3 regions of the Leifsonia sp. GW821-FHT13C09 genome follow, and region 1 is predicted to be linked to each of the others. Evidence: riboswitches for the same ligand, from Rfam matches in the RefSeq annotation. Region 1 holds a riboswitch; each other region holds the start of a gene.
What was found. A riboswitch is a leader RNA that binds a small molecule or an ion and turns the genes downstream of it on or off. The one in region 1 is predicted to bind thiamine pyrophosphate.
Positions count from the first base shown of each region.

Region 2: it holds a riboswitch for thiamine pyrophosphate, as region 1 does, so the genes downstream of both, thiC (phosphomethylpyrimidine synthase ThiC) here and AC1ROW_RS03185 (ECF transporter S component) in region 1, are expected to answer to the same signal.
Region 3: it holds a riboswitch for thiamine pyrophosphate, as region 1 does, so the genes downstream of both, AC1ROW_RS09805 (ECF transporter S component) here and AC1ROW_RS03185 (ECF transporter S component) in region 1, are expected to answer to the same signal.

Region 1 covers NZ_JBXAPS010000001.1:657,794-667,908, reverse strand. Annotated here, with positions in the region: gene AC1ROW_RS03200 (aldo/keto reductase family protein) at 1-504, opposite strand, end outside; gene AC1ROW_RS03195 (DNA polymerase IV) at 591-1,865, shown strand; gene AC1ROW_RS03190 (GerW family sporulation protein) at 1,951-2,280, shown strand; TPP riboswitch at 2,315-2,425, shown strand; gene AC1ROW_RS03185 (ECF transporter S component) at 2,459-3,079, shown strand; gene AC1ROW_RS03180 (ABC transporter ATP-binding protein) at 3,100-4,635, shown strand; gene AC1ROW_RS03175 (energy-coupling factor transporter transmembrane component T family protein) at 4,632-5,411, shown strand; gene AC1ROW_RS03170 (nucleoside/nucleotide kinase family protein) at 5,395-6,045, shown strand; gene AC1ROW_RS03165 (hypothetical protein) at 6,042-6,308, shown strand; gene AC1ROW_RS03160 (DUF7507 domain-containing protein) at 6,375-8,612, opposite strand; gene AC1ROW_RS03155 (metallopeptidase family protein) at 8,870-9,223, opposite strand; gene AC1ROW_RS03150 (hypothetical protein) at 9,226-10,115, opposite strand, start outside.
Region 2 covers NZ_JBXAPS010000002.1:6,234-16,348, reverse strand. Annotated here, with positions in the region: gene AC1ROW_RS08210 (ABC transporter ATP-binding protein) at 1-848, shown strand, start outside; gene AC1ROW_RS08205 (ABC transporter permease) at 845-1,723, shown strand; gene AC1ROW_RS08200 (universal stress protein) at 1,808-2,782, opposite strand; gene AC1ROW_RS08195 (VOC family protein) at 2,938-3,312, shown strand; gene AC1ROW_RS08190 (HAD-IC family P-type ATPase) at 3,393-5,681, shown strand; gene AC1ROW_RS08185 (hypothetical protein) at 6,268-6,441, shown strand; gene thiD (bifunctional hydroxymethylpyrimidine kinase/phosphomethylpyrimidine kinase) at 7,188-8,057, opposite strand; TPP riboswitch at 8,113-8,221, shown strand; gene thiC (phosphomethylpyrimidine synthase ThiC) at 8,220-9,953, shown strand; gene thiE (thiamine phosphate synthase) at 9,950-10,115, opposite strand, start outside.
Region 3 covers NZ_JBXAPS010000002.1:358,685-368,799, forward strand. Annotated here, with positions in the region: gene AC1ROW_RS09800 (ATP-binding cassette domain-containing protein) at 1-1,667, opposite strand, end outside; gene AC1ROW_RS09805 (ECF transporter S component) at 1,680-2,348, opposite strand; TPP riboswitch at 2,436-2,542, opposite strand; partial or broken gene AC1ROW_RS09810 (LysR family transcriptional regulator) at 2,549-3,501, opposite strand; gene AC1ROW_RS09815 (MFS transporter) at 3,607-4,962, shown strand; gene AC1ROW_RS09820 (3-hydroxybutyrate dehydrogenase) at 4,994-5,740, shown strand; gene AC1ROW_RS09825 (CoA transferase subunit A) at 5,737-6,519, shown strand; gene AC1ROW_RS09830 (3-oxoacid CoA-transferase subunit B) at 6,521-7,180, shown strand; gene AC1ROW_RS09835 (ATP-binding protein) at 7,184-9,169, opposite strand; gene AC1ROW_RS09840 (hypothetical protein) at 9,282-9,404, shown strand; gene AC1ROW_RS09845 (SDR family oxidoreductase) at 9,519-10,115, shown strand, end outside.

The sequences.
Region 1 (10,115 bases):
CTCCTTCGCGAGCGCGTGCCCCGCGCGGAGCTGATCTGCCGTCCACTCGCTGACGCCGATGTAGAGCGCCTTGCCCTGCCGGACGATGTCGGCGAACGCCTGCATCGTCTCCTCGAGCGGCGTCTCGTAGTCGTAGCGGTGCGCCTGGTAGAGGTCGACGTAGTCGGTGCCGAGCCGGGTGAGCGAGCCGTCGATCGACTCCAGGATGTGCTTGCGCGAGAGCCCGGTGTCGTTGTGCCCCTTGGGGCCGGTCGGCCAGTAGACCTTGGTGAAGATCTCCAGCGACTGCCGGCGCTGGCCCTTCAGGGCGTCGCCGAGGACCTGCTCGGCTGCGGTGTTCGCGTACGCGTCCGCGGTGTCGAAGGTGCTGATGCCCGCGTCGAGGGCGGCGTGGACGCACTGCGTCGCCGTCTCGTTCTCGACCTGGGAGGCGTGCGTGAGCCAGTTGCCGTAGATGATCTCCGAGATCTTGAGACCGCTGGCGCCGAGGTATCTGAATTCCATGCCTCCACGCTAGTCCCGCACTCCGGCCGGCGCGGTCCGGATGTCGTGGCCGGATGGGAGGATGGAGGTCGTGGGAGGTGTGAGCGGTGGGTAAGACGGACGGCAGCGACCGGCGGGTGACTACTGCCGACGTCGACGACGCCGACGCCACGATCCTGCACGTCGACATGGACGCCTTCTTCGCCTCCGTGGAGCTGCTCGACCGCCCCGACGCGCGCGGCAAGCCCGCCATCGTCGGCCACGCCGGCGGCCGCGGGGTGGTCACGAGCGCCACCTACGAGGCGCGCCGGTTCGGTGTGCGCAGCGCCATGCCGGTCTCCCAGGCGCTCCGGCTGTGCCCGACCGCGATCATCCTGCCGCCGCACTACGAGAAGTACACCGAGTACTCCGGCAAGGTGATGGACATCTTCCACGAGGTGACGCCGCTGGTGGAGCCGCTCAGCATCGATGAGGCGTTCCTCGACGTCGCCGGCGCGCGCCGGCTCCTCGGGTCGCCGCGGCGCATCGCCGAGCTCATCCGCTCGCGCGTGCGCGAGGAGACCGGCCTCACCTGCTCGGTCGGCGTCGCCGGCACGAAATTCATGGCCAAGCTCGCCTCCGGCCACGCCAAGCCGGACGGGATGCTCGTCATCCCGCCGGCCGACGCGGTCGCCTACCTCCGCCCGCTGCCGGTCGGCGCGCTCTGGGGCGTCGGCGCCAGCACCCAGGCGTCCCTGGAGCGGATGGGTATGCGGACGGTCGCCGACCTCGCCGACGCCCCGCTGACCGTCCTGCAGCGCGCCGTCGGCGACGCGACCGCCCACCGGCTGCACGAGCTCGCCAACGGGCACGACCCGCGGCGGATCGTCACCGCCTCCCGCGAGAAGAGCATCGGGCACGAGAACACCTTCTCGGTCGACGTGGAGGACGCCGACACGCTGCGCCGCGAGCTGCTGCGGCTCTCCGGCCGGGTCGGCGAGCGCCTGCGCAAGCACGGCATGGTGGGCCGCACCATCGCGATCAAGGTGCGCTTCTCCGACTTCCGCACGATCACCCGCTCGCGGACGCTCGCCGAGCCGACCAACGTCGGCCGGCGGCTGTTCGAGGAGGCCTGGGACGTCTTCGAGGCGCTCGACCTGCACCTGAAGGACACCCCGATCCGGCTGATCGGCGTGCGCGCAGAGCAGCTGGCCGACGCGGGCGGCGACGCGCTCGCGCTCTGGGACCCGGACGAGGAGTGGCGGGAGGCCGAGCGCACGCTCGACGCCGTCAGCGCGCGTTTCGGGCGCGGCAGCATCGGGCCGGCCTCGCTGGTCCGGCGTGCGCGCGACGCCGAGCAGGCCGAGCGCGACGGCCGCAACCCGCGCTGGCTGAGCGACTGACCCGTCCGAGCGACTGGCCCTCCACGCATGGGCCCAGGGCAGAATCGCCCTGGTCACGCCGGGGGCCGCCCGGTACGGTGAACGCATGACGAACCTCAGCCTCAAGCTCGCCGAGACGATGAGCTCCTCCGGAATCAAGTCGGTCTACGGCGAGCCGATCGTCGTCGACGGCACCACGATTGTCCCCGTCGCCGCGGTGCAGTTCGGGTTCGGCGCCGGCGAAGGCCCGGGCGAAGAGTCCGCGCCGGGAGGGGCGGGCGGCGGCGGCATCGCCGTCCCGTTCGGGGCGTACATCAGCGACGAGACCGGCGTGCGGTTCCGTCCGAACCTGATCACGCTGCTGGCGGTCGCCATCCCGTTCCTCTGGGTGGCCGGCCATGCCTGGGCGCGCGTCATCCGCGCGCTCAAGCGATAGCGCGCACACGCGGCCTCCCGGCGGTCTACACTGAACTCCTGAACACGGGAGTCCGGTGAGCCGGGCTGAGAGGAAGCTTCTCCAAGTTTCGACCGTCGAACCTGATCTGGGTCATGCCAGCGCAGGGAGGCCATCTCACATCCCGTGCCCTCATTTCTGAACAGAAAGGGCACGAACAGTGCACGCAACCATTTCGTCCGTCTCCGCGCCGTCCAAGCGCGTCCTCCGCTGGCGGGTCGTCGACATCGTCGTCGCCAGCGTCGTCGCCGTCGCAGCCGGCGTCGTCTTCTGGGTCTGGGGTCAGGCCTACAACCCGATTTCCGGGCCGGTCACCGCCGTGCTCCCGGGCTTCCAGGGCATCCTGAACGGCCCGTGGCTGTTCGCCGGCGTGCTGGTCGCGCTGATCGTCCGCAAGCCCGGCGCCGCCCTCTACGGCGAGATCGTCGCGGCCGTCGTCTCCATGCTGATCGGCACGCAGTGGGGCTTCGCCACGCTGCTGTCCGGCGTGGTGCAGGGCCTCGGCGCGGAGATCGTCTTCGCGATCTTCCTCTACGCCCGCTGGAACCTGGTGACCGCCCTGATCGCGGGCGCGGGCACCGGTATCGCCGAGTCCATCCTCGACCTGATCTACTCGTATCCCGGCTCCACGCCGCAGTTCGCGATCGTCTACACGATCACGACGACCGTCTCCGGCGTCGTCGTCGCGGGCCTCGGTTCGTGGCTGCTGGTCAAGGCGATCGCCCGAACCGGGGCGCTCAACCGGTTCGCCGCGGGCCGCGAGGTCACGGGGCGGGTCTAGGCGGCGGCCGGGAGGCTGTCATGCCGGAGCTGAGTCCGGCCGGTTCTGCGCCGGCCCCGGTCGCCGTCAGCGTCGGTGACTGGGGCTGGCGGCACGCCGGTCGCAAGGCCTGGGCGGTCCGCGGGCTGAGCCTGTCGATCGAGCCGGGGGAGCGGGTGCTGCTGCTCGGCGCGTCCGGCGCCGGCAAGTCCACCCTGCTCGCCGGGCTCGCCGGCGTGCTGGGCGGTGACGACGACGGCGAGGCGGAGGGCGATGTCCGCGTCGGCGGCCGGCCTCCCGCGGAGGCGCGCGGCTCCTCCGGGCTGCTGCTGCAGGACCCGGACGCGCAGGTGATCCTCGCCCGCGTGGGCGACGACGTGGCCTTCGCGTGCGAGAACCTCGGTGTGCCGCGCGACGAGCTGTGGGCGCGCGTGCGCTGGTCGCTGGAGGCGGTCGGGCTCGACCTCCCGCTCGACCGCTCGACCGCGCAGCTCTCCGGCGGTCAGAAGCAGCGGCTCGCACTGGCGGGCCTGCTCGCGATGCGACCGGGGCTGCTGCTGCTGGACGAGCCGACCGCGAATCTCGACCCGGACGCCGCACGCGAGGTCAGGGACGCCGTTTCCGCCGTGCTCGGGAGGACCGGCGCGACGCTGATCGTCGTGGAGCACCGGGTGGCCGTCTGGCGGGAGCTGGTCGACCGGGTCGTCGTCCTCGACGCCGCGGGCGGCGTCCTCGCCGACGGGGCGCCGGAGACGGTCCTCGCCGACACGGCGGGCCGGTTGCGGGAGGCCGGCGTCTGGCTGCCCGACGAGCCGGTGCCCGCCGCGCGCCCGGTCGCGCCGGGCGCGCCGCTGCTCGAGGCCCGGACCCTCGCCGTGGGTCGGCCCCCGCTGTTCGCCGGCCGTCGTGCGCGCAAGCGCGCCGAGCGCGGCGGCGACCTGCTCGCGCACGCGCTCCCGTTCCGGGCGGACGTGGCGATAGCCGAAGGCTCCGCCCTGGCGCTCACCGGGACGAGCGGGGTCGGCAAGTCGACGCTCGCGCTCACGCTGGGCGGCCTGATGCCGGCTCTGGGCGGAACCCTCGCCGCCGCACCGGCGCTCGCGGCTGGCGCGTCCGGCGATCCCGCGGCCTGGCGCTCGCGCGAGCTGCTGACCCGCATCGGGACCGTCTTCCAGAACCCCGAGCACCAGTTCATCGCCTCCACCGTGCGCGACGAGCTCGCCGCAGGGCCCCGCGCGCTCGGGCTCCCGCCGGAGGAGCCCGCCGCACGCACCGAGGAGCTTCTGGACGCGCTCGGCCTCACCACGCTCGCGGACGCGAATCCTTTCACGCTCTCCGGTGGCCAGAAGCGTCGCCTCTCGGTCGCGACCGCGCTGGCCACGCGCCCGCGCCTCCTCGTCCTGGACGAGCCGACCTACGGCCAGGACGCGAACACCTGGCGGCGGCTCGTGGAGCTGATCGCCGGTCTGCGCGACGCGGGCCACGCCGTCGTCGCCGCCACCCATGACGCCGAGTTCGCCGCGGCGGTCGGCGCCACTGAACTGCGGCTCGGCGCCCGGCGGGAGGCGGTCGCGTGACCATCGCCGAACCCGTCCGCAGCGGACCGCTCGCCACCCTCAACCCGGTGTCCAAGCTCGGCGCCGCGCTGATCGTCACCGCCGTCCTGCTGGTCTCCATCGACCCGGTGTCGGCCGGTGTGGCCCTGGGGCTGGAGCTCATCCTGCTCTGCTTCGCGGGCATCCCGGCGCGCGTGCTGGTCGCCCGCACGTCGCCGATCCTGATCGCCGCGCCGCTCGCGGGGCTGACGACCGTGCTGTACGGCCGCACGTCCGGGACCGTGTACCTGCACTGGTGGGCGGTCGAAGTCAGCGACGGCTCCCTCCAGCTCGGACTCGCGACCTTCCTGCGGGTGCTCGCGATCGGGCTGCCCGCCGTACTGCTGTTCGTGACCATCGACCCCACCGACCTCGCCGACGGACTGGCCCAGCTCCTGAGGCTGCCCGCCCGCTTCGTACTTGGCGGTCTCGCCGGCCTCCGGCTGGTGGGCCTTTTCGTGGACGACTGGCGCGCCCTCACGCTCGCGAGGAGGGCCCGCGGAGTGGCCGAGTCCGGAGCGCTGCGGCGCTTCCTCGGGCAGTCCTTCTCGCTGTTCGTGCTCTCCATCCGCCGCGGGTCCAAGCTCGCGACGGCGATGGAGGCGCGCGGCTTCGGGGCGCCGGTCGCCCGCACGTGGGCACGGCCGTCGGTGTTCCGCGGGCGAGACTGGGTGACGCTGGTGGTCGCGCTCCTGGTGGCGGGGGCTGCGGCGGCGGTGGCGATCGCAGTGGGGAGCTGGAATGTCCTGGGATCCTGAGGAGCTGTCCGAGCTGTGCGAGCTGCCCGAGCTGTGCGAGCTGCTCGGCGCGGTCGCAGACGCGATGGACGCGACCGCGGGCGAGGCGGCGCCCGTCGTGCTGATCGACGGTCCGAGCGGGGCGGGCAAGAGCTCCCTGGCCGACCTGCTCGTGCGGCACTGGCCCGGACCCGACGCGCCGCGCCTGGTCCGGATGGACGATCTCTACCCGGGCTGGGACGGCCTCCTGGCGGCCAGCGGCGCGTTGTCCGGAGACCTCCTCGAACCGCTCGCGGTCACCGGCCGCGGACGCTGGCGGCGCTGGGACTGGGCGGGCGAACGCGCCGCCGAGTGGCACGACGTCGCGGGTCGGGCGCCCGTCATCGTGGAAGGCTGCGGCACGCTCGCCGCGGACAACGTCCGCTGGGCACACCTCGCGATCTGGCTGGACGCGGACGACGCCCTCCGCAAGGCGCGCGCGTTGGACCGCGACGGCGCCACGTTCGCGTCTCACTGGGACCAGTGGCAGTCGGAGTTCGAGGAGTACCTGGCCCGCGAGGACCCGCGGACGCGCGCCGACGTCGTGCTGGACGTCACCGACTGGCCGATCGGCTCTGCACCCCGGCGGACGTCGGGGTCTACGGTGGTGCCATGAGCGAGACACCCCATTCGGATCCTGAGTACATCGTCGAATACGCCGACGGCCCCCTCGTCGGGACCGCCGAACGGCGCTACCTGGTGGACGGAAAGGTGGACGAGCGGATCGGGGCGGTGGCGGCGGTCGAAGGCCTCGAGTCGCTGTTCTGGTACGTCGCGGGCGAGGAGCGCACGGTCAACGGCGAGCTGCACGTGTCGTACCACTTCGACGCCCCGGACAGCGACCCGGTGGAGGCCGAGAAGGACGAGGAGTCGCTCTAGCGACTCGACACGATGCCCCGGGAGCCGATGGCGCCCGGGGCATCCGCGTGTCGACCGTTCAGCCGGTCAGCTCTCGGTGCGAGCCGTCCTGCGCCGTGTGAGCATCACCGAGAGCCCGGCGCCGACGAGCGCGAGGAGCGCGGCCAGGGGCGCGAGCCAGGCCATGACCTGGCTCCCGGTGTCGGCCAGCGGCGGGTTCGGCGCGTGCGGGTTGGCCGCCGGAGGGTTCGCCGCCGGAGGGTTGGGCGCCGGAGGGTTGGCCGCCGGAGGGTCGGCCGCTGGCGGATTCTGGACGGGCACGCGGATCGCGTCGACTACCGCCGTGGACTCCGCCGAGTGTACGGCGGCGCCCTTCGGATCGGTCGCGTCTGAAGTCGCAATGTTGGCGATGCTGCCCGCGGCATAGTCGGCGTCGGTCGACTGGTAGTCGGCCGTGCAGGTCAGCGACGCTCCGGGCGCCAGGGTGGTGTCAGCCGGGCAGGTCACCGTCAGCGGCCCTCCGCTGCCGGAGAAGCTCAGCTCCGTGATCTCGACGGCCGTCAGGGTCACGTTGCCGGTGTTCGTCACCGCGAAGGAGTAGGCGATCGGCTGGCCGGCACCGGTGATGGTGGTCGGGTCGGCCGTCTTCTCCAGGCTCAGGGCCGGCAACTGGGTGGCGGTGACGTCGGCCGTCGCGGCCGGGCTCGTCACTGCGCCGATCACGGCATCCTGGCCGGACGCGACAGCGGTGTTCGAGATGGTGCCCGCGTCGATGTCGGCCGCGGTCGAGTCGTATGCCGCGGTGCACTGCACGCTGGCGCCCGGAGCGAGGGTGGTCGTCGGGCAGTCCGGCGCCGGAGCGGTTCCCGTCCCGCTGAAGGCCGTCTCGGTCACGCCGATCCCGGTCAGGGTCGTGTTGCCGGTGTTGGTCACGGTGTACGTGTACTGGACCGTGTCGCCCGCGTTCGCGATCGTCGCGGGGCTCGCGGTCTTCGTCAGTGTCAGTGTCGCCGCGCGAGGCGCGTTCGTGAACGTGCAGACCACCGACGGCGACTCACCCGCGTAGGTCGCAAGCGGGAAGGAGACCGTCGTCCCGCTGCCCGTGATCGGGAACTGCGGGTTGCCCGGGTTCACCGAGTCCACGCAGTTGTACGTCGAGACGTACAGTGCGAGGTTCGTCGTGCCCATCGGGGTCTCGCTGGCCGTGTACCTGTCGCCGTACCGGGCGAGGGCCGGGCCGGCCTGGAGGACGCGGCCGTCCGCCTCCTGCTGAAGTCCGGTCGCAGTTCCCGAGGTCACTGCTGCGGCCGGGAGGCTCACGGTGGGTCCAGTGACGTGCAGCGCGAACTGGTCTGTGGGGTTGACCCGCGCGACGACATTCTTCTGCGCGCTGAGGGCGGGCGGGAAGGCGCAGCTCGCGAGGTCGACGAGCCCGGTGCCCGCGGACCCAGTGAGCGAGGCCGGAAGTGGGGTCAGGTTCCCGTCGGCCGTTCCGGTGCCCGGGTCGATCGAGAAGATGCCGCTCGTGCCGGACTGGCTCAGGTAGAGCGTGCCTGTCGCGTCGAACGCGATGCCGTTGACGGCCGCCCCGCCCGGAACGGTGAAGATGCTCAGGAGCGACGGGAAGAGCGTCGCGGCCTGCGCGGCGGTCCGGGGGAGCGGGCCGCTGAGCGCTTCGAGTGTGCCGGCCGTGGCCGATGAGGTGACCAGGTACAGGTTGCCGCTGCCGTCGAACGCGATGTCGCCATTGTTCTGGCCCGCGACCGCCGGGAAGGTGACGAGCGGTGACGAGCTGACCATCTGGTCCCTCGTCGTGTCGAAGCCCCAGAGCTGGCCGGTGACGCCGTCCGTGCCGACATCGCCGAAGTAGTAGATCCCCGAGGTGGGGTCGACGGCGCCGGCAGTCACAACGGCGCCGGGCGCCGGCTTGCCCGGGTACGAGGTCCAGGCTCCGGCCGTGGCGTCGTAGCCCTGGACGACCGTGCCGTTGTCGGAGGCCATGAAGGCCGCGTTCCCGCCGTCGGCGATGCCGAGCCCGTTCGGGAACGTGCCGGTGATGGTGCTGGTCGACTCGACGCTGCCGCTGAGCTGCGCGCCTCCGACGGACGAGCCGTCGATGCTCAGCAGGTCCGCGGCCTCCGCGTTCGCGGGATTGCCCGGCACGATGCCATAGAGGGACGTGCCGGTGCAGTCGAGGGTGCCCGCTGCCGTGGCCGGTCCTGCGGGGCCGGACGTCGCGGCGAGCGACAGCAGGACTCCCGCCAGCGTCGCGAGTATCAATCCGGGGCGTACCGCGCGTTTCGCGACGTTCGCGGAGGTGGGCATTGGCACCCTTTCGGTTCGTTGCGTGCGCGGTCGCAGGAAGCGAGTCGCGTGACGGGTTTATAGCAACGAGGAGAGGGCGGCATTCCGCGATGCGGGTATGTGATATCGCCAGAAGCAGGGAGATTCCGCGGCCCACGGGCGCCGCCGACCAGGCGACGGCGGACAGGCGCCGCCAGGAATCACCCGAGGCTTAGCCTGTCGTGGCGCGATGAGCGGAACACGCACCGCGCGAAATGCATGCGTTCCGGTAGGGGACTTCAGGCCCAGCCGAGCTCGTGAAGCCGGTCGTCGTCGATGCCGTAATAGTGGGCGATCTCGTGCACGAGCGTCACATGGATCTCGTCGCGGAGCTCGTCCTCGTTCGCGCAGATCGCCAGCAACGGCTCGCGGTAGAGGATGATGCGGTCCGGCATCTCGCCGAACCCGTAGGCGTCCCGCTCGGTCAGGGCGACGCCGTCGTAGAGGCCGAGCAGGTCGAGGGAGCCGTCCTCCGGACGGTCCTCGACGACGAACACCACGTTGTCCAGCCCGTCGACCATCTCGTCGGGGAGCTCGTCGAGCTCGTCGGTGACGAGGCGCTCGAACGCGTCGGGGTCCAGGTGCAGCGGCATCGTCACCAGGGCTCCGCGACGGCGGCGTGCAGGTCGAGGAGGCCGGTCGTCCGCTCGGAGGGCCCGCGGCCGAAGCCGCACTCGGTCGCCACACCGAACCGCGGCCGCGCGGTGGCCGCCGCGTCGGCACGGCGGCGTGCGCCCTCCACACCGTCCTCGTGATGCAGCAGGCCCAGGTGGAGCTCGGTGTCCTCCGGCAGCTCGAGCGCGGTGAGGGGAGCGAAGTACTCCGGGTCGTCGCGCTCGATCGGCACCGGGAGATGGAAGAACGTGATCGGCCGCTCGGCGCCCGCCAGGATGCCGGCGATGACCGCCGCCAGGTTGCCGGCGTCCGCGGGCTGAACGAAGTGCTGCTCCTCGACGTCGCCGTAGCAGAGGTGGTAGCCGACCTCCACATCGTCGGGCACCGCCGCGGCCTGGCGGAGGGAGCGCTCCACCACGCCGGCGAGCACCCCGGGTGTTCCCGGTTCGGCGAACCAGGGCTCGATCCGCCCCTCCAGCAGGGCGAACTCGACGGCGGTGTCCCACTGGATGGCGAGGTCGGTGTGCGGGATGCCGTCGAGGATGCGCGCCAGTTCGCCGAGGAGCGCGCGTTCGTAGGCGGGCTCGAGCACGTTGCGGTCTTCGGGCACCACGAACGCGCCGATCACCGCGGCCGGCGTCGGCAGCGACACCTGGAAGCGCGTGCCGGGCGCGATCGCGCCGGACTCCCGTAGTCGGGCGAACTCCGCATAGGAGGCCAGTGCGGCCTCCGCGTAGCCGAGGTCCGGAAAGGTCAGCTCGCCGGCCGCGGCACCGTCGCCCAGCCGGAACGGGCGCCCGTCGAAGATCCCGCGCAGGTAGTGCGGCTCGACCGGGATGCGGGAGAGTCCCGTCATCGTGTCGAAGCGCG
Region 2 (10,115 bases), on a different contig from region 1:
ATGGCGGGGTGTTCGCCTTCGTCGGGACGAACGGTGCAGGCAAGTCGACCACGATCGGATGTCTTACGACAGTGTTGCCCTTCGATGCCGGATCGGTCGTCGTCGGCGGGCACGATGTGAGCCGCGACGGCGAGGCGGTGCGCGAGTCGATCGGGGTCGTGTTCCAGGAGTCGATTCTCGACCCATTGCTCACGTCCCGCGAGAACCTCCGTCTGCGCGGGCAGCTCTCGCGAGTCGGACGCAGCGCGATCGATACGAGGATCGACGATTTAGCCGACCTCATCGGGCTCGAGGGGTTCCTCGATCAGCGATACGGTCGCTTGTCAGGGGGTCAGCGGCGTCGTGTCGACCTCGCTCGTGCCCTCTTGCACGGCCCGGCCGTGTTGTTTCTCGATGAGCCCACCGCAGGGCTGGATCCCGCAAGCCGAGCGCTCGTGTGGCGGACCCTGCACGAGTCGAGCGCCCGTGGGGGCCTCACGATCTTCTTGACGACGCACTATCTGGAGGAGACGGAGGAAGCCGCTCGCGTATGCATCATCGACGATGGTCGCATCATCGCCAACGACACCCCCGAGCGCCTGCGAGTGCAATACAGCCGAAGCACCCTGCGGATCACGACGAGCGATCCGGGACCGCTCATCGCGATCGCGGCAGCGGCCGGAGCAGACCCCCAACCGCAGTGTGACGGCGACGTCGTCGTCATCGGCGTCCCCGGGGCCGACGTCGCGCGCGCAGTGCTCGCCTCCCATGGCGACCGCGTTCGCGATTTCGAGTTCCGCCACGGCCGGATGGACGACGTGTTCCTCGCGCTCACCGGACGATCCGCCGAGGTGGAGGACACGGCATGACTGTCGTCGGGGCGGTCGTGAGGCGCAACCTGCGCCTTTTCTTCCGCGATCGCATGAATGTGTTCTTCTCGCTCCTAGGCCCTCTCATTCTCTTCGTCCTATACACCCTCTTTCTGGGCAATCTGCAATCCGCCAGCCTTGAGAACGCCCTTCCCGGAGCGTCGACGTCCGATGTGCACGCCTTCGTCGACAGCTGGATGTTCGCAGGCATCGTCCTCATCACAACGGTCACGACCGGGCTCGGCGCGCTCGCCGTGCTCGTCGACGATGGCCAGTCGGGGCGTTTCCGCGATTTCCTCGTCGCGCCCGTCCGGCGCGGCGAACTCGTGCTCGGCTACCTGCTGTCGGCTGTCCTGATCACAATCGTGCTGTCGGTGATCGTCCTCGTCGTCAGCATCCTGTATCTCGGAATCCTTCGCGGCACCTGGCTGGGCCTGCCGGCCATCCTGCGGAGCCTGCTGATCGTCGTACTCGCCTGCATCGCCTTCACGTCGCTCTCCGCACTGATCGTCTCCTTCGTGCGCAGCAATGGCGCGTTCTCCGGGCTCGCGACGATCGTGGGCACGGTGCTGGGCTTCATCGCCGCGGCGTACATCCCGATCGGGGCCTTCCCCGCCAACGTGGGTTCCGTGATAGCTGCCCTGCCGTTCGCTCAGGCGGGGATGCTGCTGCGCCGGGAGTTCTCGGGCCAGACTCTGGCCGCGATCACCACTCGCGTGCCGGGGGCGGGTACCTCGCTGCGTGCCACGTACGGACTGGACCTCCAGGTGGGAGGCTGGGCGGTGACCACCTGGTTCATCGTCGCCGCGCTCGCAGGCATCACGATCGTATGTGCCGCGCTCTCGGCAGGCCGGATCCGTCGCCGCATCCGGTGATCGTCAGGGCGTCAACCGTCCACCCGCCGGCAGCTGAGGGTGCACCGGGCGGCGGGGTCGCGCTACCGCCGTGCATCGCCTCGCTCACTGCGGTTCGCGGGTGTGCGGCACGACGACCGTCGGGCACGAGGCCCGGTGCGCGCAGTAGCCGCTGACGGAACCGAGCAGGAGGCTGCGGAAGCCGCCTCGTCCTCGGCTGCCGACGACGAGCAGAGCGGCGTCCGCGGCGACCCGCGCCAGGGTCTCGCCCGCGTCGCCGAGCGTCCCGATGCGCCGGACCGACACCTCGGGATGCCGCGAGACGATCCCCGAGACGTCAGCGTCCAGCTGGGTCCGCACGGTCTCCGACGCCTCGTCGAAGGAGGGGACGTAGCCGTCCAGCCAGAGCAGTCCTGGCGGCCGGTCGTCGATGGTCCAGCAGCGGATGACATCGACCGGCGCACGCAGCGCCATCGCGAACTGCAGCGCGGTCTCGAGGGCGCGGTCGCTCTGCGGCGAACCGTCGTGCCCGACGACCACGGATCCCGGCTGCACGTCTGTCAGCTGCCGCATCCCGGCCCCCGCTTCGGGAGACGCCGCGCCAGCCCGCTCCTCGTGTTCCCTCTCGCCGTCGCGCACCACGAGCACCGGGCACGCGGCCTGGTGCAGGCAACGCGCGGTCACCGATCCGAGCAGGAGCCCGGAGAGTCCGCCGAGGCCGCGGGAGCCGACCACCAGCAGACGGGCGCCCTCCGAGAGGTCGCTCAGAACGGTGGCGGCGGCTCCGAGTTCGGCGCGGTACTCGACGGCCAACCCCGGGTGCTCGGCCACCTGTCGCGTGCAGTTGTCGACCAGGGAGGCCTGAATGTCGACGGCGAGGTCGGGCAGGTTCGGGTCGGCCGCAAGGATCCGCGTGTACGCGGGCACATCCGCGTCGAGGCGCCACGCACGCACGATCACGAGGGGCGCCGCGAACAGCTCCGCGAATCGGATCGCACCGGCGAGCGCCAGGTCGGCATGATGCGACCCGTCGTGGCCGACCACCACGGCGCCGGCCGGTACAGAGTTCGGTTCCGTCATCGGACCACCTGCTTCCCGGGAATGGTCTGCAGCCTACGCCCCGCGGCGCGGGAGGGTTGAAGGCCTTTCCGCGTGACCTTCGGCCCTAGGCCTGGCGGACTCCCGGCCGCCACTGTGGCCTTAAGCGGACAGAAGAGTCGGAAGGGCAGGGCATCGTGACGCATCCTGTGATCCACTTCGAGTTCGGCGCTCCGGACGGGGCTGCGCTCGCAGAGTTCTACGAGCGGTTGCTCGGCTGGGAGGTCCAGCCCTCCGGTCCCGAGTACTGGCTGCTCGCTCCCGGGGAGGGGCTGGCGGGCGGTGTGCTGCAGACCAGCGGCGGGATGCCCCCGTACTTCACCATCTATGTGGCAGTCGACGACCTCGAGGAAGCGGTCGCCGATGCGGTGATGCTCGGTGCGTCCCGTCTCGTCGAGCCGACGACAGTCCCGGGTGTCGGCACCTTCGCCATGATCCGCGACCCCGCAGGAAACATGGTGGGGCTGATGAAACAGGGGGATGCGCCTGAGCGCTCGGGAGGCGCCCCCTGACAGGGCTGACCGCGCAGGAGGTCGCCCAGCGCGTAGCCGGGGGGCGCACCAACCGCTACCGCCCGCGGACCAGCCGGAGCGTGGCGAGCATCGTGCGCGCCAACGTCCTGACCCTGTTCAATGCGATCATCGCGGGCTGTTTCGTCGTGCTTCTCGTCATCGGGAGGTGGCAGGATGCCTTGTTCGGCCTGGCCGCGGCCGGGAACATCGTCATCGGGTCATGGCAGGAACTGCGGGCCAAAGCGGCGCTTGACCGGCTCGCGCTGCCCGTCGCGTCGACCGCCCGGGCAATGCGCGACGGGCACGAGGTCCGCCTCGCTGCAGAGGACGTCGTTGCGGACGACCTTCTGGTGCTGCGGGTCGGGGACCGGGTGGCGGCGGATGCGCGGGTTGTCTTCGCGGACGGCCTTCAGACCGACGAGTCCCTGCTGACCGGTGAGTCCTACGCGGTGCCCAAGGGGGACGGCGACCGGCTTCTCGGCGGATCGGTGGTGGTGGGTGGTGAGGGCCGTGCCCGTGTCGACCGGGTGGGCGCGGAGACCTTCGCCAACGGGCTCGCCGAGCAGGCGCGCCGCTTCTCACTGGTGTCGAGCGAACTGCACGCCGGGATCCAACGCGTCCTGCGCTGGGTGGCTTGGACGATCGGTCCGCTGAGCGTCCTCGTGTTCGTCGCCCAGGTTGCGGCCTCCGGCGGATGGCGTGCCGTGCTGCACGGCGAGGGCTGGCGCGACGCGGCGGTGTACACGATCGCGGCGGTGGTCGCCATGATCCCGCTGGGGCTGGTGCTGATGACGAGCATCGCGTTCGCAGTCGGTGCGGTTCGGCTGGCGCGTGAGCATGTACTCGTCCAGGAGCTCGCGGCCGTCGAGGTGCTCGCCCGCGTCGATGTCGTGTGCTTCGACAAGACGGGCACCCTCACCGAAGGTGACGTGCGCCTCGATGAGGAACTGCCCCTCCTGCCGGAAGCCGACCTGCCGCCGGGGTGGCGGGAGGTGCTCGCCTGGTTCGGCGCATCCGCCGATGCCAATGCGACCGCGCGAGGCCTCGCCGACCGATACGGTTCGCCGGTTGCGGTCGCCCCGGTTGCGCGCGTGGCGTTCTCCTCGGCGCGGAAGTGGAGTGCCGTCGCCTTCGACGTTGCGGCGCCCGGGAGCTGGGTGCTCGGTGGCGCGGACGTGCTCTTCCCGGACGGGCGTCTCGAAAAGCGCACCCGCCCTCTGACCGAGGCCGGCCGCCGGACGCTCGCCCTCGCGCACACCGTTGCGCCGCTGCCTGGGGGTGGCCGCCTCCCCTCCAGCCTGCGGCCCGTGGCGCTGCTGACATTCCGTGAGCGCGTCCGGTCCGACGCTGCCGGCACGCTGGCCTACTTCGCCCGCGAAGGGGTGGCCATCCGGGTGCTGTCCGGTGACGACCCGGACACGGTGGCCGCGATCGCGCGCGAGGCGGGGCTACCGGTGCAGGACGGGTTCGATGCCCGCGCGCTGCCGCAGGAGCCGCGGAGGATTGTGGAGCTCGTCGAGCAGCACGTCGTCTTCGGCCGCGTGACGCCCGACCAGAAGCGGGACATCGCCGCCGCGCTGCAGGCTGCCGGCCGCACGGTCGCGATGACCGGGGACGGGGTCAACGACATCCCCGCCCTCAAACGGGCCGACCTCGGCATCGCGATGTCGACGGCCACCGATGCGACCAAGGCCGTGGCCAGGATGGTGCTCCTCGACGATCGGTTCGCCGGCCTTCCGGCCGTGGTGGCGGAGGGTCGCCAGGTGATGGCGAATATCGAGCGGATCTCGATGCTGTTTCTCACGAAGACGGTCTATGCCACGGGGCTGGCGTTCCTCGTGGGGGTGTTCCTGCTGGCGTTCCCGTTCCTGCCGCGGCAGCTCGCGGCCGTGGACGGCCTGACTATCGGGCTGCCCGCGTTCTTCCTCGCGTTGCTCCCGAACCTGCGGCGTTACGAGCGTGGCTTCCTGGCGCGCTCGCTGCGGTTCGCGGTGCCCGCCGGGTGCGCCGTGGGCAGCATCCTCTTCGCCTTCACCCTCACCGCGACGGCCGCCGGTGTGGGAGAGGACGAGCTCCGCACCGGCGCGACGCTGTTGCTCGGCGTCGTCGGGCTGGTCGTCCTTTCCGTGCTCTCGCTCCCGCTCACCCTTCCGAAGCTGGCCGTCATCGCGGCGATGGTATCCGGGCTGATCCTTGTGTTCACGATCCCGCTCGCCCGCCGATTCCTCCTCCTCGTCGACCTGTCGCCGCCGGTCTCCCTCGCCGTCGCCATGTCCGCAGTCGCGGGCATCCTCCTCGTGATAGCGATCCGGGCGGTCCCGGCTCGCGTCGGCATTCGGGGACGGGGACGCTCTCGGCTCGGACGTTGAAAGAATTCGAGTGGGCACGTGTCACGCGGCGGTGTCACGCCGTCGGAAGCCGAGCGGGGCGAGCACGACGAGGACCACGCAGGTCCCCAGGGTGACGAGCGCGCTCGGCACATCGATGCCGTTCCGGAGCGGATCGTGGCCGGTGCACTTGAGGCCGACGCGGCCGGTCGTCGCACCAGAGCCAGGGCGAAGGCGCCGAAGACCAGTCCCAGCAGCCCGACATGCGCCATCGCGCCCGCGATGTTCCCCGCGGGGAGCCGCATGTCCAAAAACCCCCGGATTCCGCTTATGACCGGGGGTTTTTCTTGGTGGCTCCGACCGGCATCGATCCGGTGACCTTTCGATTTTCAGTCGAAATCCTAGGACCTAATATGACCCCGTAGGAGCAAAAACCGTTGATTTTCCGCGGGTTTGTTATCTCCCGTGATCTCATTAGACCCCATGTGATCTCACTCAGTTGTAGTCAAAATGTAGTCACGCGGCTGCGGCGGGCTCGGCGTTCTAAAGTATGAAACAGTGCATGGATCATGCGTAGTCCCATGAATAAGGGAGTGCGGTCCAGTTGTTGTTCGGCCAGGCTAGAGCTATGCCGTTTGCTCTCCCCGACGACGCATTCAACAGCGTCGCATTCGCTGACCTCGATACGCTCACGGATCGCGAGCTACATGACCTCAACGCGGCGTTGATGGGCTCCTCGGATGTGAGCCGGGCCGAACAGTGGCGATCGCGGATCTCAGACATCCTCGTCAGCCGGATATGAATGCGGTGTCGCGGATTCCACAAGCCCCGGGCTTGACGGCGTGTGCATCAGGACGTTGTATCTCGCTCCGGATCTTCGGCGTCGCGCGTAGTTAGCGGATGTCGAAAGGCCTCTCTCGCGAGTGATTCCACATACGCCTCCGGTGTCATTCCTCGATCCGCGGAGCGGGTCAAGAGCGCTATGAAATCGTCGTGCTTGAACGTCAGTGTGAGCTCCCCCGAGTAGCTGCGCTGCAAAAACATGGCGGCCGCTTTCCCGTTGTGGTGAATACGCGAAACCCCGAATTGGGATTTCAATCCAAACTTTAGACCGAATGCGAAGTCGCCACCACGGTCGTTTCACGCCGTGGAGTTCACCGTGAGCTGCCCGTGCCAGCGATAGACGGGTCGTATCGGATCGTTCAGCGCGAGGATGTAGTGATCTCGTACGCGAGATCTCCCGACCGCGGGGAGGTCGACGGACTGCGGTAACCGGCCGTCGACGAGTTCTACCCGACGTGAGATCGCACCACTGGAGGAGCGGAAGATCGATCCCTGGTGAGTCGTCTCGGATCCTCGGTCATGCCATCAAAATACGCTCCGACGAGCGGGTTTGCACCGGGGATGCGCCCTGGGGATGCCGGCCGGCCCGTGTCGGGTTGAGACGTATCCGAGCCGAATGCGTTTCCACGGCGGCCGGGCATCCCTGGGTGATCACCAGACTAAGGGTTGACGGGTCGTGTCCTCAGTATGGAGGACACAATCCCGTCAATTCTTGACGGGTTCCGGTGCCGTGCGGAGCTGCTTCCAGGCGTGGCTGAAGTGGTTGAGCGGGCCCGGGCCGTGGCCAACGTCCAGGTCGTCTGCGGACTGGAGGCTGGCTGTCAGCCATTCCTTGGAGACGTTCAGCGCGGTTCCCCAATCGTCGAGGCGTGCGCGGTTCGTGGCGAGCGCCGCCGACAGTGAGCAACCGGTGCCGTGTGTGTTCGCCGTGGCGACGCGCGGGGTGGTGGTCCGGGTGACGGGTCGGCCGGTGCCGAGCGTGTCGTGGGCGTCGACGAGTGCGTCGGGGGAGGTGGGCCCGCCGAGGTGGCCGCCGGTGACGAGGACGGCGACCGCGAAGTGTTCGGAAAGCCGCTGGGCCTGCGCGATCGCGGCCTCCAATGTCGACGCGCGTGGTTCGCCAGTGAGGACGGCAAGTTCGTCGAGATTGGGTGTGACGACGCTGCACAGCGGGAGGAGGTCGCGGAGGGCGTGAGGGATGTCGTCGCGACCCAGCGTGCCGCCGGTGCTGGCTTTGAGGACGGGGTCGAGCACCACGATCGGCGGCGCTGTCTTCGCCAACCAGGTCACGACCACCAGTGCGTTCTCGGCGGTCCCGAGCATCCCGATCTTGACGGCGTCGATGGTGACGTCGTCGCTGACCACGTCGAGTTGCTCGGCGAGGAACGCCGCGGGTGGGGTGTGGATGCTGCGGACTTCGGTGGTGTTCTGGGCGACGAGGGCGGTGATGACGGCCATGCCGTAGCCGCCGTTGGCGGCGATGCTTTTGAGGTCGGCGTGGATGCCGGCGCCGCCGGTGGGGTCGGTGCCGGCGATGCTGAGCACGCGGGGGATGGGGTGCTCGCCGGGGGTCATGGCGCGACGTTAGCAGGTCCGGTTCGACGGGTTCCGGGATCGTGCGCTATGGTCGGTGCATCCACACGGGGGCCCTCGCAAGGGCTGAGATCGGGCTGACGCGGCCTGCGACCGTTCGAACCTGTCCGGGTAATGCCGGCGAAGGAAGTAGGAGTCTCCTCGATGGATTCTGTCGTATCTGCACGCACTCTGGCCTACCTGCACGACACGGAGCACGACCTTCATGTGCCGGTCTCCCGGATCGGGTTGGACCCGTCGCCGGACGGGACGGCCAACGCGCCGGTGACGGTGTATCGGACCGAGGGGCCGGGCAGCGACCCGGTGGTCGGGTTGCCGCCGCTGCGCGAGGGCTGGATCGTCGGCCGCGACGACACGGAGGTCTACGAGGGTCGCGAGCGCAACCTCCAGGACGACGGCCGGTCGGCGATGCGCCGGGGTGAGGCGTCAGCGGAGTGGCGTGGTGCGAAGCCGCCGGTGCGGCGGGGGCTGCCGGGGCGCACGATCACGCAGATGCGCTACGCCCGCGATGGGGTGATCACCCCGGAGATGCGGTTCGTCGCGCTGCGGGAGAACTGCGATGTCGAGCTGGTGCGGTCGGAGGTCGCGGCGGGCCGGGCGATCATCCCGAACAACGTGAATCACCCGGAGTCGGAGCCGATGATCATCGGCAAGGCGTTCCTGGTGAAGATCAACGCGAACATCGGCAACTCGGCGGTGACGAGCTCGATCGCCGAGGAGGTCTCCAAGCTGCAGTGGGCCACCATGTGGGGTGCGGACACGGTGATGGACCTCTCCACCGGCGATGACATCCACACGACCCGGGAGTGGATCATCCGCAACTCCCCGGTCCCGATCGGCACGGTGCCGATCTACCAGGCGCTGGAGAAGGTGAACGGGGATGCGTCGGCGCTGACCTGGGAGGTGTACCGGGACACGGTCATCGAGCAGTGCGAGCAGGGTGTGGACTACATGACCGTCCACGCCGGCGTGCTGCTGCGCTATGTGCCGTTGACGGCGGAGCGGGTGACGGGGATCGTCTCACGTGGCGGGTCGATCATGGCCGGTTGGTGCCTGGCCCACCACCAGGAGAACTTCCTCTACACGCACTTCGACGAGCTGTGCGAGATCTTCGTCCGGTACGACGTCGCGTTCTCCCTCGGCGACGGGCTGCGGCCGGGCTCGATCGCGGACGCGAACGACGCCGCCCAGTTCGCCGAGCTGGACACCCTCGCCGAGCTGACCAAGCGGGCCTGGCAGTACGACGTGCAGGTCATGGTGGAAGGCCCCGGGCACGTGCCGTTCCACCTGGTGCGGGAGAACGTGGAACGCCAGCAGGAGCTCTGTGACGGCGCCCCGTTTTACACGCTCGGCCCGTTGGTGACCGACGTCGCCCCCGGCTACGACCACATCACCTCCGCGATCGGGGCGACCGAGATCGCCCGTTATGGCACCGCGATGCTCTGCTATGTCACCCCGAAGGAGCACCTGGGCCTGCCGGACCGGGACGACGTGAAGACCGGCGTGATCACTTACAAGATCGCCGCCCACGCCGCCGACCTCGCCAAGGGCCACCCGGGCGCGCAGGCGCGGGACGACGCGCTGTCGAAAGCACGGTTCGAGTTCCGCTGGCGCGACCAGTTCGCACTGTCGCTGGACCCGGTCACGGCAGAGGCGTTCCACGACGAGACCCTGCCGGCCGAGCCGGCGAAGACGGCGCACTTCTGCTCGATGTGCGGGCCGAAGTTCTGCTCGATGCGGATCTCCCAGGACATCCGCGACCAGTTCGGCGGCGTCACCGAGCAGCAGCGGGTCGCCGGGATGGCGGCGAAGTCCGCGGAGTTCGCGGAGGCCGGTGGGAAGGTCTACCTCCCCGCACCCACCTCCACCCGGCCCTAGCCGTGGTGCGCGAGGACCGGGAGCGCCGCGCGCAAACGCCCGGCGCTGCCCGCGGGGGCAGCCGACTCGGTGATCGCCCGCACCACGACCACACGCTCAGCCCCGGCGGCGACGACCTCCTCGATGGTGGTCTCGTCGATGCCGCCGATCGCGAACCACGGC
Region 3 (10,115 bases), on a different contig from region 1:
ACCCGGACATCCCGCATCACCAACGGCATCAGCGCGAGCCAGCCGGCGATCCCCACTGCCGCGGAGGCCGGCGAGACGACCCCGATCGCGCCCACGACGAGCAGCACGGCCGCCGCCAGCAGGGACAGCGGGCCGCACCGTGCGGCGAGGCCGCGCCCGGGAGTGGCCGCTGCGTCGCCACCGAACGAGCGCGCGGTGTCCGTCCCGGTCGGGCGGATCAGCTCCTGAGCGGCGCCGGGCCGGAGCTCGAGGATGCGGTCTGCGAGCGCGATCAGTTCCCTGTCGTGACTGGCCACGATGACCGCTACTCCGGCGCTCCGGGCGGCCGCGATGACGCCGGCGACGGCGCTCCAGGTCAGGCGGTCCTGGCCAACCGTCGGCTCGTCCAGCACGAGCAGTGCCGGCCGGGCGCCGATCGCCTGCGCGATCGCTGCGCGCCGCAGCTGGCCGCCGGAGAGCCGGTGCGGGTCCGCGTCGGCCAGCGCGCCGAGACCGAGCGCCGCCAGGAGCTCGTCCGTACGCCGGTCGACCTCCTCCGCGCTCGCGCCGCTGCGGGCCGCCCCGAGCCGGACGTCCTCCCGCACAGTCGCCCCGAGCACGGCGAGCTCCGCGTCCTGCGGCGCCCAGCCGATCCGACGCACGATCCGGGCCGAGCTCCAGACGTGCGGCCGTTCCTCGCCGCCCACGGCGAGCGCCGCCGCCACCCGCACCTTGCCCGTCGCCGGCGCGCGCAGTCCGGCGAGGAGGGCGCCGAGCGTCGACTTGCCGGCACCGCTCGGGCCCACGAGCGCGAGCACTTCGCCCGCGCGCACGTCGAGTTCGAGCGTGCCGAGACGCGCGCGCACCGCCACCTCGCCCGCTGGCACCGGCAGCTGCGGCGCGAGGAGGCCGGCGTCCAGCCTGGCTGGAGCGGGTGCCGCGAACCCGGGCACCCAGACTCCGCTCGCGGCGAGGCGCGACCCGTGGCCGACGAACACCTCGTGCGGGTCGCCATCGGCGACGATCGTCCCGTCCTCGCCGAGGGCGACGACGCGGTCGATCACCGGTAGCCATTCCTGGGCGTCGTGCTCCACGACGACCAGCGTCGAGCCGGAAACCGCGACGGCTTCGGCGACGGCCGCGCGGACGGCGCGCGCGGCCTCCCGGTCGAGCATCGCGGTCGGCTCGTCGAGCAGCACGACGCGCGGGCCGAACACGAGTGCGCCCGCCAGGGCCAGTCGCTGCGCCTCCCCGCCCGACAGCGCCCGCACCGGATGACCGAGCGGCTGCGCCAGCCCGACATCGTTGAGGGAGCGCCGGACGGCCGCCCACAGCTCGCCGCGTGGAGTGCCCGCGTTCTCCAGTCCGAAGGCCACGTCCCGGCCGATCGTCTGCGCCACCGCCGCATCCCGGGGATCCTGCAGCAGAAGGCCGGTCATCGTGTCGGCCGGCGCCGCCCCGTCCACGAGCACGGCGCCGTCGTGGTCGCCGGAGCCGGCGGTGTCGAGCGCGGCCAGCGATCCGGCGATCGCCCGGAGCAGCGTCGACTTCCCGCATCCGCTCGGCCCCACCAGGAGAACCCGCTCGCCCGGTGCGATCTCCAGCGAGAAGTCGGCGAAGACGTCCTCCCGTCGTCCGGGCGGTCGCCAGGTGAAGCCGCGGAACCGGATGGGCGCCCCGCCCGTCATCGTCGCGATCGCTCAGGCCTTCCGGACGCGACGCTCGAGGTGCTCCTGCCCGGCGGGGAACGCGTTCAACGCGCCGGATCGCGCGAGCGCACGGGTGAGCGCCCAGCCGCCGACGCCCGCGATCGCACCGCCGGAGAGGACCCCCGCTGCCAGGTAGACCAGCTTCCACGTCCAGGAGTAGGCCGGCACATACGCCCACCACTCGTAGCAGGCGATCTCCAGCGCGGCGGAGAGCATCCCGCCCCCGATCGCCGCGACCAGGCCGAACGAGCGCCACAGCAGGAGCGCGAAGACGATCTCGACCCCGACGCCCTGCAGGAAGCCGGAGAGGAGGACGCCGACGCCCCACTGGTTCCCCAGCAGCAGTTCGACGTTCGCGGCGACCAGTTCGGTGAGCACCGCCGCGCCGGGTCGGCGGACGACGAGCGCACCGAGCACCGCAGGGACCAGCCACACGCCGAGCGCGAGTTCGCCCGCGGGCGGGAAGCCGGCGGTGACCAGCGTGACGCCCGGGTAGACGAAGGTGTCGAACGCCCAGAACACCACCCCGAACGCCACGGCGATCATGGCCGCGCTGATCAGGTCGATCGCCCGCCACCGCGCGAGCGGTCTGCGCGCCAGCACGTAGCCTCCGGAGGGGCGCGCTGCCGTGCCGGAGGTCGTCGTCGTCGTGTCGCTCATCGTGGTGAGCTCTCCTCTTCCCGTTCCATGGACGATGGGGACGACAGGAGGGCGTCGCACGGACGACACCACTGGTCGCGCGCTGCAGACGTGAGAATTTCGACTCCCTTCGCCGGTGCTAACCGGAGCAGGTTCCGAGGGTCAGCGGCATGCCGCACTCTCAGCGCCCTGAAGGCGCTCCCCTGTCGTTCAGCACAATGCTAGACCACGCCACCCGCCGCCCGGCCGGCCAGGATCTCCGCGGCGTCCCGTGCCTCCTCCCGGAGTGCGTGCGCGACGGCGGCGACCGCCGGATGGCGCAGCGAGTCCGGGTGGACGACCATCCAGTACGGCAGGGTGGCGCGGAGTTCGCCGGGCAGCAACCGGACCAGGTCGTCGTGGCGGTCGGCCATGAAGCACGGCAGCAGCCCGATGCCGGCGCCCGCGCGGGTGGCCTCCACGTGCACGAACACGTTCGTCGAGGTCAGCGCGTCGCGCATCTGCGGGGCGAGGCGGCGCGGCAGGTCGAGGTCGTCCACTTGCAGGATCGAGTCGATGAAGTAGACGAGCGGGTGCTGGAAGACCTCCTCCGGCGTCGTCGGGGTGCCGTTCCGTTCGAGATAGTCGAGGGAGGCGTACATCCCGAGCGCGTACGAGCCCAGTTCGACCGTGTGCGCGCGACGGGTCTCCGGCCGCCCGACGACGATCTCGATGTCCAGCCCGGAGCGGTGCTGCAGCGCCCGCCGGGTGACGGTGAGGATCTCCACCGACAGGCCGGGATGCTGCCGCCGGAGCGCGGCGATCGCCGGTGCGGCGATGTACGCGCTGAAGCCGTCGGTCGCCGACATCCGCACCACACCGTCGATGGGGTCGGCCTCCGCCTCCGGTCGCGTCAGCGCGGCCACGGCCGACTCGATGCGGCCGGCGACGTCCACCGCGCGGCTGCCGAGCGGCGTGAGCTCCCAGCCGCCGGACGCCTGCGTCAGCAGCCGTCCGCCCAGGGTCTCCTCGAGCGCGTCGATCCGCCGGGAGACCGTGGTGTGGTCGACGCCGAGCTGCTCGGCGCCCGGGCGAACCGGCCCGCCCGCGCCACCGCGAGGAGCACGAGCAGGTCGTCGGACTTGGGCTTCTTCGACGCGTCGATGCGTGTAATGTCCGTGCGTGCAAGATCCATGCGTGCAATTATGCACACCGCGATCGCATGGTTGGGCATTGATACGCATCCCCAGCCCCGGGAGACTGGCCCGCGGATGTCACCGTCGACATCGAAGGAGAGAGTATGGAAACCACCGCGAGTCCCCGCACCCTCAAGACGATCGTCGCCGCGTCGATGGCCGGCACCGTCGTCGAATGGTATGAGTTCTTCCTCTACGCCACCGCCGCGAGCCTGGTCTTCGGCACATTCTTCTTCCCCGCCACCGGCAGTCCGCTGGACGGGGTCATCGCCGCCTTCGTCACCTACGCTGTCGGCTTCATCGCCCGCCCGCTCGGCGGCATCGTCTTCGGGCAGATCGGCGACCGGTTCGGCCGGAAGCCCACGCTGCAGGCGACCATCATCATCGTCGGCGTCGCCACGTTCCTGATGGGCTGCCTGCCCGGTTTCGCGAGCGTCGGCTACTGGGCGCCCGCACTGCTCGTCGCGCTGCGGTTCATCCAGGGCTTCGCGCTGGGCGGCGAGTGGGGCGGCGCGGTGCTGCTGGTGGCCGAGCAGAGCCCCGACCGCACCCGCGGGTTCTGGGCGAGCTGGCCGCAGGCCGCCGTCCCCGTCGGCAACCTCCTCGCGACCCTCGTGCTCCTCATCTCGTCGTGGGTGATGTCCCCGGAGGCGTTCCTCAGCTGGGGCTGGCGGATCGCGTTCTGGCTGTCCGCCGTGATCGTCCTCGTGGGCTTCTACATCCGCACCCGCGTCAGCGAGGCGCCGATCTTCATCGAGGCGCGGGCGAAGGCCGAGAACGAGCAGCGCTCCGGCTACGGCGTGGGCCAGGTGCTCAAGCGCTACCCCGGCGGCGTACTGAAGGCGATGGGCCTGCGCTTCGCGGAGAACATCTTCTACTACATCGTGGTCAGCTTCACGATCGTCTACCTCAAGGCCGCGCACGACTACAACACCGGGCAGCTGCTGCTCGCCCTGCTGGTCGCGCACGTCGTCCACTTCCTGGTCATCCCGCAGGTCGGCCGCCTCAGCGACCGGGTGGGACGCAAGCCCGTGTACCTGATCGGCGCGGTGCTCAGCGCCACCTGGGCGTTCTTCGCCTTCCCGCTGTTCGACACGCTCAACCCGCCGCTCATCGTGCTCGCGGTGACCATCGGCCTCGTATTCCACGCCTTCATGTACGCGCCGCAGCCGGCCATCATGGCGGAGCTGTTCCCGACCCGGATGCGCTACTCGGGGGTCTCCCTCGGCTCGCAGGTGGTGTCCATCGTGGCCGGCTCGCTCGCGCCGATCCTGGCGACGGCCTGGCTGAAGGACTACCACAGCTGGCTGCCGGTGGCCGTCTACATCGTGATCGCCTGCGTCGTGACGCTGGTGGCCGTGTTCACGCTGCGCGAGACGAAGGGCATCTCGCTGGAGGCCGTCGACCAGGCCGACGCCGCCCGCGGCGTCCCCAGCGCCGCGCCCTCCGTCGCGCGCTGACCACGATCCACCCCCACCGAAAGGCACCACCATGAGCCCGTTCCAGGGACGCCGCGCACTCGTCACCGGCGGCGCGAGCGGAATCGGCGCAGCCTGCGCCCGCGCGTTCGCCGCCGCAGGCGCGCACGTCACCGTGGCCGACATCGACGGCGACGCGGCCTCCCGCGTCGCCGCCGAGATCGGCGGCGAGAGCTGGAAGGTCGACCTCGCTGACACCGGCGCGCTCGCCGGCCTCCGGCTGGACACCGACATCCTCGTCAACAACGCGGGCATCCAGCACGTGAGCCCGATCGAGGAGTTCGACCCTGAGCGGTTCTCGCTGATCCTCCGGCTCATGCTGGAGGCGCCGTTCCTGCTCATCCGAGCCGCGCTGCCCGGGATGTACGAGCGCGGCTTCGGGCGCGTGATCAACCTGTCCAGCGTGCACGGCCTGCGCGCCTCGAAGTACAAGGCGGCCTACGTCTCGGCCAAGCACGGCCTGGAGGGCCTGTCCAAGGTGACCGCGCTGGAGGGCGGCGAACACGGCGTGACGAGCAACTGCATCGACCCGGGCTACGTGCGCTCCCCCCTCGTGGAGAAGCAGATCGCGGACCAGGCCCGCCTCAACGGCATCGGCGAGGACGAGGTGCTCTCCCAGGTGCTGCTCGCCGAGTCGGCCGTGAAACGGCTGGTCGAGCCGCACGAGGTCGCAAGCCTCGCACTCTGGCTCGCCGGACCCGACGCGGGGATGGTCTCCGGCGCGAGCTACACGATGGACGGCGGGTGGAGCGCCCGATGATCGCGGCGGGAATCGACAAGACGGTCAGGTCGGCGGCGGAGGCCGTCGCCGACATCCCGAGCGGCGCCTCCCTCGCGGTCGGCGGGTTCGGGCTGTGCGGCGTCCCGATGGCGCTCATCGACGCGCTGCTCGCCGCCGGCGTGGACGACCTCTCGGTGGTCAGCAACAACTGCGGCGTCGACGACTGGGGCCTCGGCGTGCTGCTCGCCGCCCGGCGCATCCGCACGATGACCTCCTCGTACGTGGGCGAGAACCGCGAGTTCGAGCGCCAGTACCTCAGCGGCGAGCTGGAGCTGGTGCTGACCCCGCAGGGCACGCTCGCCGAGAAGCTGCGCGCCGGGGGCTCGGGGATCGCCGCATTCTTCACGCGCACGGGCGTGGGCACGCTGGTGGCCGAGGGCGGTCTCCCCCGCCGCTACGCGCCGGACGGCTCGGTCGCGGTGGCGTCCCAGCCCAAGCAGGTGCAGACGTTCGAGGTCGGCGGCGTCCGCGAGGAGTTCGTGCTGGAGGAGGCCATCCGCACCGACTTCGCGCTCGTGCACGCCGAGGTCGGCGACCGGGCCGGGAACCTGCGCTTCCACGCCTCCGCGCGCAACTTCTCCCCGCTGGCCGCGATGGCCGGGCGGATGTGCGTCGCCCAGGTGGAGCGGCTGGTCGAGCCCGGCGAGCTGGCGCCCGACGACATCCACCTGCCCGGCGTCTACGTGCACCGGGTGCTGGAGGTCGGGGAGGTCGAGAAGCGCGTCGAGCGGCTCACCGTCGCGGGGGCGGGGGCCTGAGATGCCGCTGACCCGCGAGCAGCTGGCCGCGCGCGCCGCCCTCGAGCTGTCGGACGGCGCCTACGTGAACCTGGGCATCGGCCTGCCCACCCTCATCCCCAACCACCTCCCGGCCGGGCGGTCGGTCGTGCTCCAGTCGGAGAACGGCATCCTCGGCACCGGGCCCTACCCCGACGCCGGCGCGGTCGACCCCGATCTCATCAACGCCGGCAAGGAGGCCGTCACCACCATCCCCGGCGCCGCCTTCTTCGACTCGGCGCTCAGCTTCGGGATGATCCGCGGCGGCAAGATCGACGTGGCGGTGCTCGGCGCGATGCAGGTGTCCGCGGGCGGCGACCTGGCCAACTGGATGATCCCGGGCCGGATGGTCAAGGGCCCGGGAGGCGCGATGGACCTCGTGCACGGCGCGGGCCGCGTCATCGTGCTGATGGAGCACGTCGCGAAGGACGGCAGCCCGAAGATCGTGCCGGAGTGCACGCTGCCGCTGACCGGACGCGGGGTGGTCGACCGCATCATCACGGACCTCGCCGTCATCGACGTGACGGCCGACGGCCTCCGGCTCGTCGAGCTGGCGCCCGGCGTGGACCTGAGCACGGTGCTCGACGCCACGGCCGCGCCGCTGGAGGTACCGAGCGAGCGGACACCGGCGGCGGCCCGCTGACCCTCACTGCGCCGGCGGCACACTCCTCGGCAGCTCGACGGTTGCCCGGGTGCCCCCGGTCGCCGGGGACTCGAGCCGCACCGAGCCGCCGTTGCGCTCGACCAGCTCCGCGACGATCGCGAGTCCGAGCCCCGTCCCCGGGACGGCGTCGCGCTCCATGCCGGGCGCGCGGTAGAACCGGTCGAAGGCGTGCGCGAGGGTCTCCTCGCTCATCCCCGGCCCGGTGTCCGCAACGACGACCGTGACCGTCGCGTCGTCGGCGGACGCGGTGACCGTCACGCTGCCGCCCTCCGGCGTGAACTTGACGGCGTTGGCGACCAGGTTGGTGAGGATGCGGCCCACATCGCGCGGCTCCGCCCGGGCGAAGCCGGCGCGGCCCGCCGTGGACAGCTCGATGCGCTTCTTCGAGGCGATCACGCTCGACGCCCGCACCACGTCGCCGATCTGGGCGTCCACATCGGCCTCGGCCGCGGAACCGGCCCGCCGCACCGACGGCTCGCCCAGGGTCAGGAGGTCCTCGACCAGGGAGGACAGCCGGACCGCGTTCCGGTCGATCACCTCCACCCAGGCCTTCTCCTGGTCGCCGAGCGCGTCCGACTCGGCGAGCAGCTCGCAGAACCCGACGATGCTGGTGATCGGAGTGCGCAGCTCGTGGCTCGTCGTCGCGACGAAGTCCTCGCGCTGCCGCTCCAGGTCGATGCGGGTCGTGCGCGCCGCCTCCTGTTCGCGTTCGGCGGCGAGCGTCGCCGCCTGCATCCGGAGCGTGTCGGTCACGTCGACGAACTGGACGGCGAACCGGTCGGGCTCGTCCGGGATGCCGTTCGCCGCCACGGTGAGCGTGCGCGGGTCCTCGCTCACCGTGACGGCGATCCCGTCCGCGAGGGCGGTGCGGGCGGCGGTGGCCAGCTCGCCCGCCCATCGCCGGCCGCTTCCCGCAGGCAGCAGGGCGTCAGCGGTGGGGTTGCTCCAGATCACGCGCAGTTCGTCGTCCCGGGAGCGCTCCGCGATCAGCAGTCCGATCGAGGACTCGACCGCGCTGCCGGAGAGGAGCCGGGTGGTGGCGAGAAGCTGCCGGGAGGTCGCCCGCAGCTCGTACTGGGCTGCCGCCAGGACGATCGCGAAACCGGAGAAGGTGACCAGGAAGGTCTCCGCGAGCGCCGCCCGCTGCGCGAATTCCAGGGCGGCGTCGTTGAACGGGCCGCCGCCGGCGATCGTGAGCCCGAGGATCGCCGCCGACGCCAGCAGGGTCTCGGTGACCACCACGCGGATGGGGAACCGGAAGGCCGCCCAGGAGAGCACCGGGTACGGCAGGAACGCGAGCGGGAGACTCGTGCCGGGGTGGAAGACGACGACGATCACGGCCGCGAGCGCGACGCCCTGAACCATCATCTCCAGGACGGTCGCGCGCACCGGGAGGGCTGCCGGGAGCAGCCCGAACGGGGCGATCATGAACACGGCAGCCGCGTGCGAGGCGGCGACGAACGCCGCCGTGGGGAAGAAGTCGCCGCCCTCGAATACGGCGACGGCCGCGGCGGCCAGCACGCCGATCGCGATCGCGCCGGCGACCACGGCGGCGGCGAACTTCAGCGCGGAGTCGAGATCGCGCAACCGGAACCCGGGGCCGCCCAGCCGCGCCAGGATCACGAAGACCACCAGCGCTTCGACGGTGTTCGCCAGTCCGAAGGCGGACGAGATCAGGACCGGTCGCCCGGCCGCGGCGTTCGCCAGAGCCGTGACCACGAAGATCGCGCCCAGCGCCCACCCCCGCTCCCTCCGACCGCGCACGAGCAGGACGAGCAGCACCGAGAGGCCGGCGGCGGGCCACCAGATCGCGACCTGGCTGCCGGGCGGCGCCAGCCGGACGCCCAGCACCGACGCGGCGAAGATGAGCACCACGGCGACCAGCCAGCCCCACTGCGGGAAGGCGGCGCGCGACCGATCGGCGTCCTCTTCGCCGGCGAGAGCGATGTCGACGGGGCTGTGGGTCACATCAGGGACCGTACCCGCGGGCGGCGTCATCGCCGCGCAGGCTCGCCCTCCGCCCGACGGAGGCGTACGGTGCGCTGACGACAGGAACCGACGACAGGAAGGACGACGACCGATGACCGATCGCGACGCACACCACCCCGACCCCGACGACCTCCCCGACGGCTCCGGCACCCAGTCCGAGGACCCGGACGACGGCGCGGACACCGCCTCGGGCGGCGGGGCGGACGACCGCTAGCGCAGCGCCCGCACGATACGCGCCGCTCCCCGCGCGGGCAACCGGGTACGTCCTACCCGGTGCCCGCGTAGCGTCCGTTCCGAATCCTCAGGCCGCCTGAGCGAAGGAGGGGCCATGCCCGACAGCCAGTACGAGTTCGACAACCCCGTCGACCGCTACCCGCACATCCACCCGCCGGAGACGCAGGTCCCCGAACCGGGTCGCGACAGCGAGCTGGACCCGCCCGCCGACCACGGCGAGTCCAGCTATGTGGGCACCGGCCGGCTCACCGGCCGCAAGGCGATCGTCACCGGCGGCGACTCCGGGATCGGCGCGGCCGTCGCCATCGCCTTCGCCCGGGAGGGCGCGGACGTCGCGATCGTGTACCAGCCGGACGAGGAGGTCGACGCCCAGGCCATCGCGGAGCAGATCCGCGGCGCGGGGCGGACCGCGCTGACGATCCCGGGCGACCTGACCGACCGGACCTTCTGCGACCGGGTCGTGCAGCGCACGGTGGACGAGTTCGGCGGCCTCGACATCCTGGTCAACAACGCAGGCAAGCAGCTGTTCTGCCCCGACCTCGGCGAGCTGCCGGACGAGCAGTTCGACCAGACCATGAAGACCAACGTCTACGCGATGTTCTGGCTCACCAAGTCCGCGCTGCCGCACCTGGCCGCCGGCTCGACGATCATCAACACGACCTCGGTGCAGGCATACCTCCCGAGCGAGCTG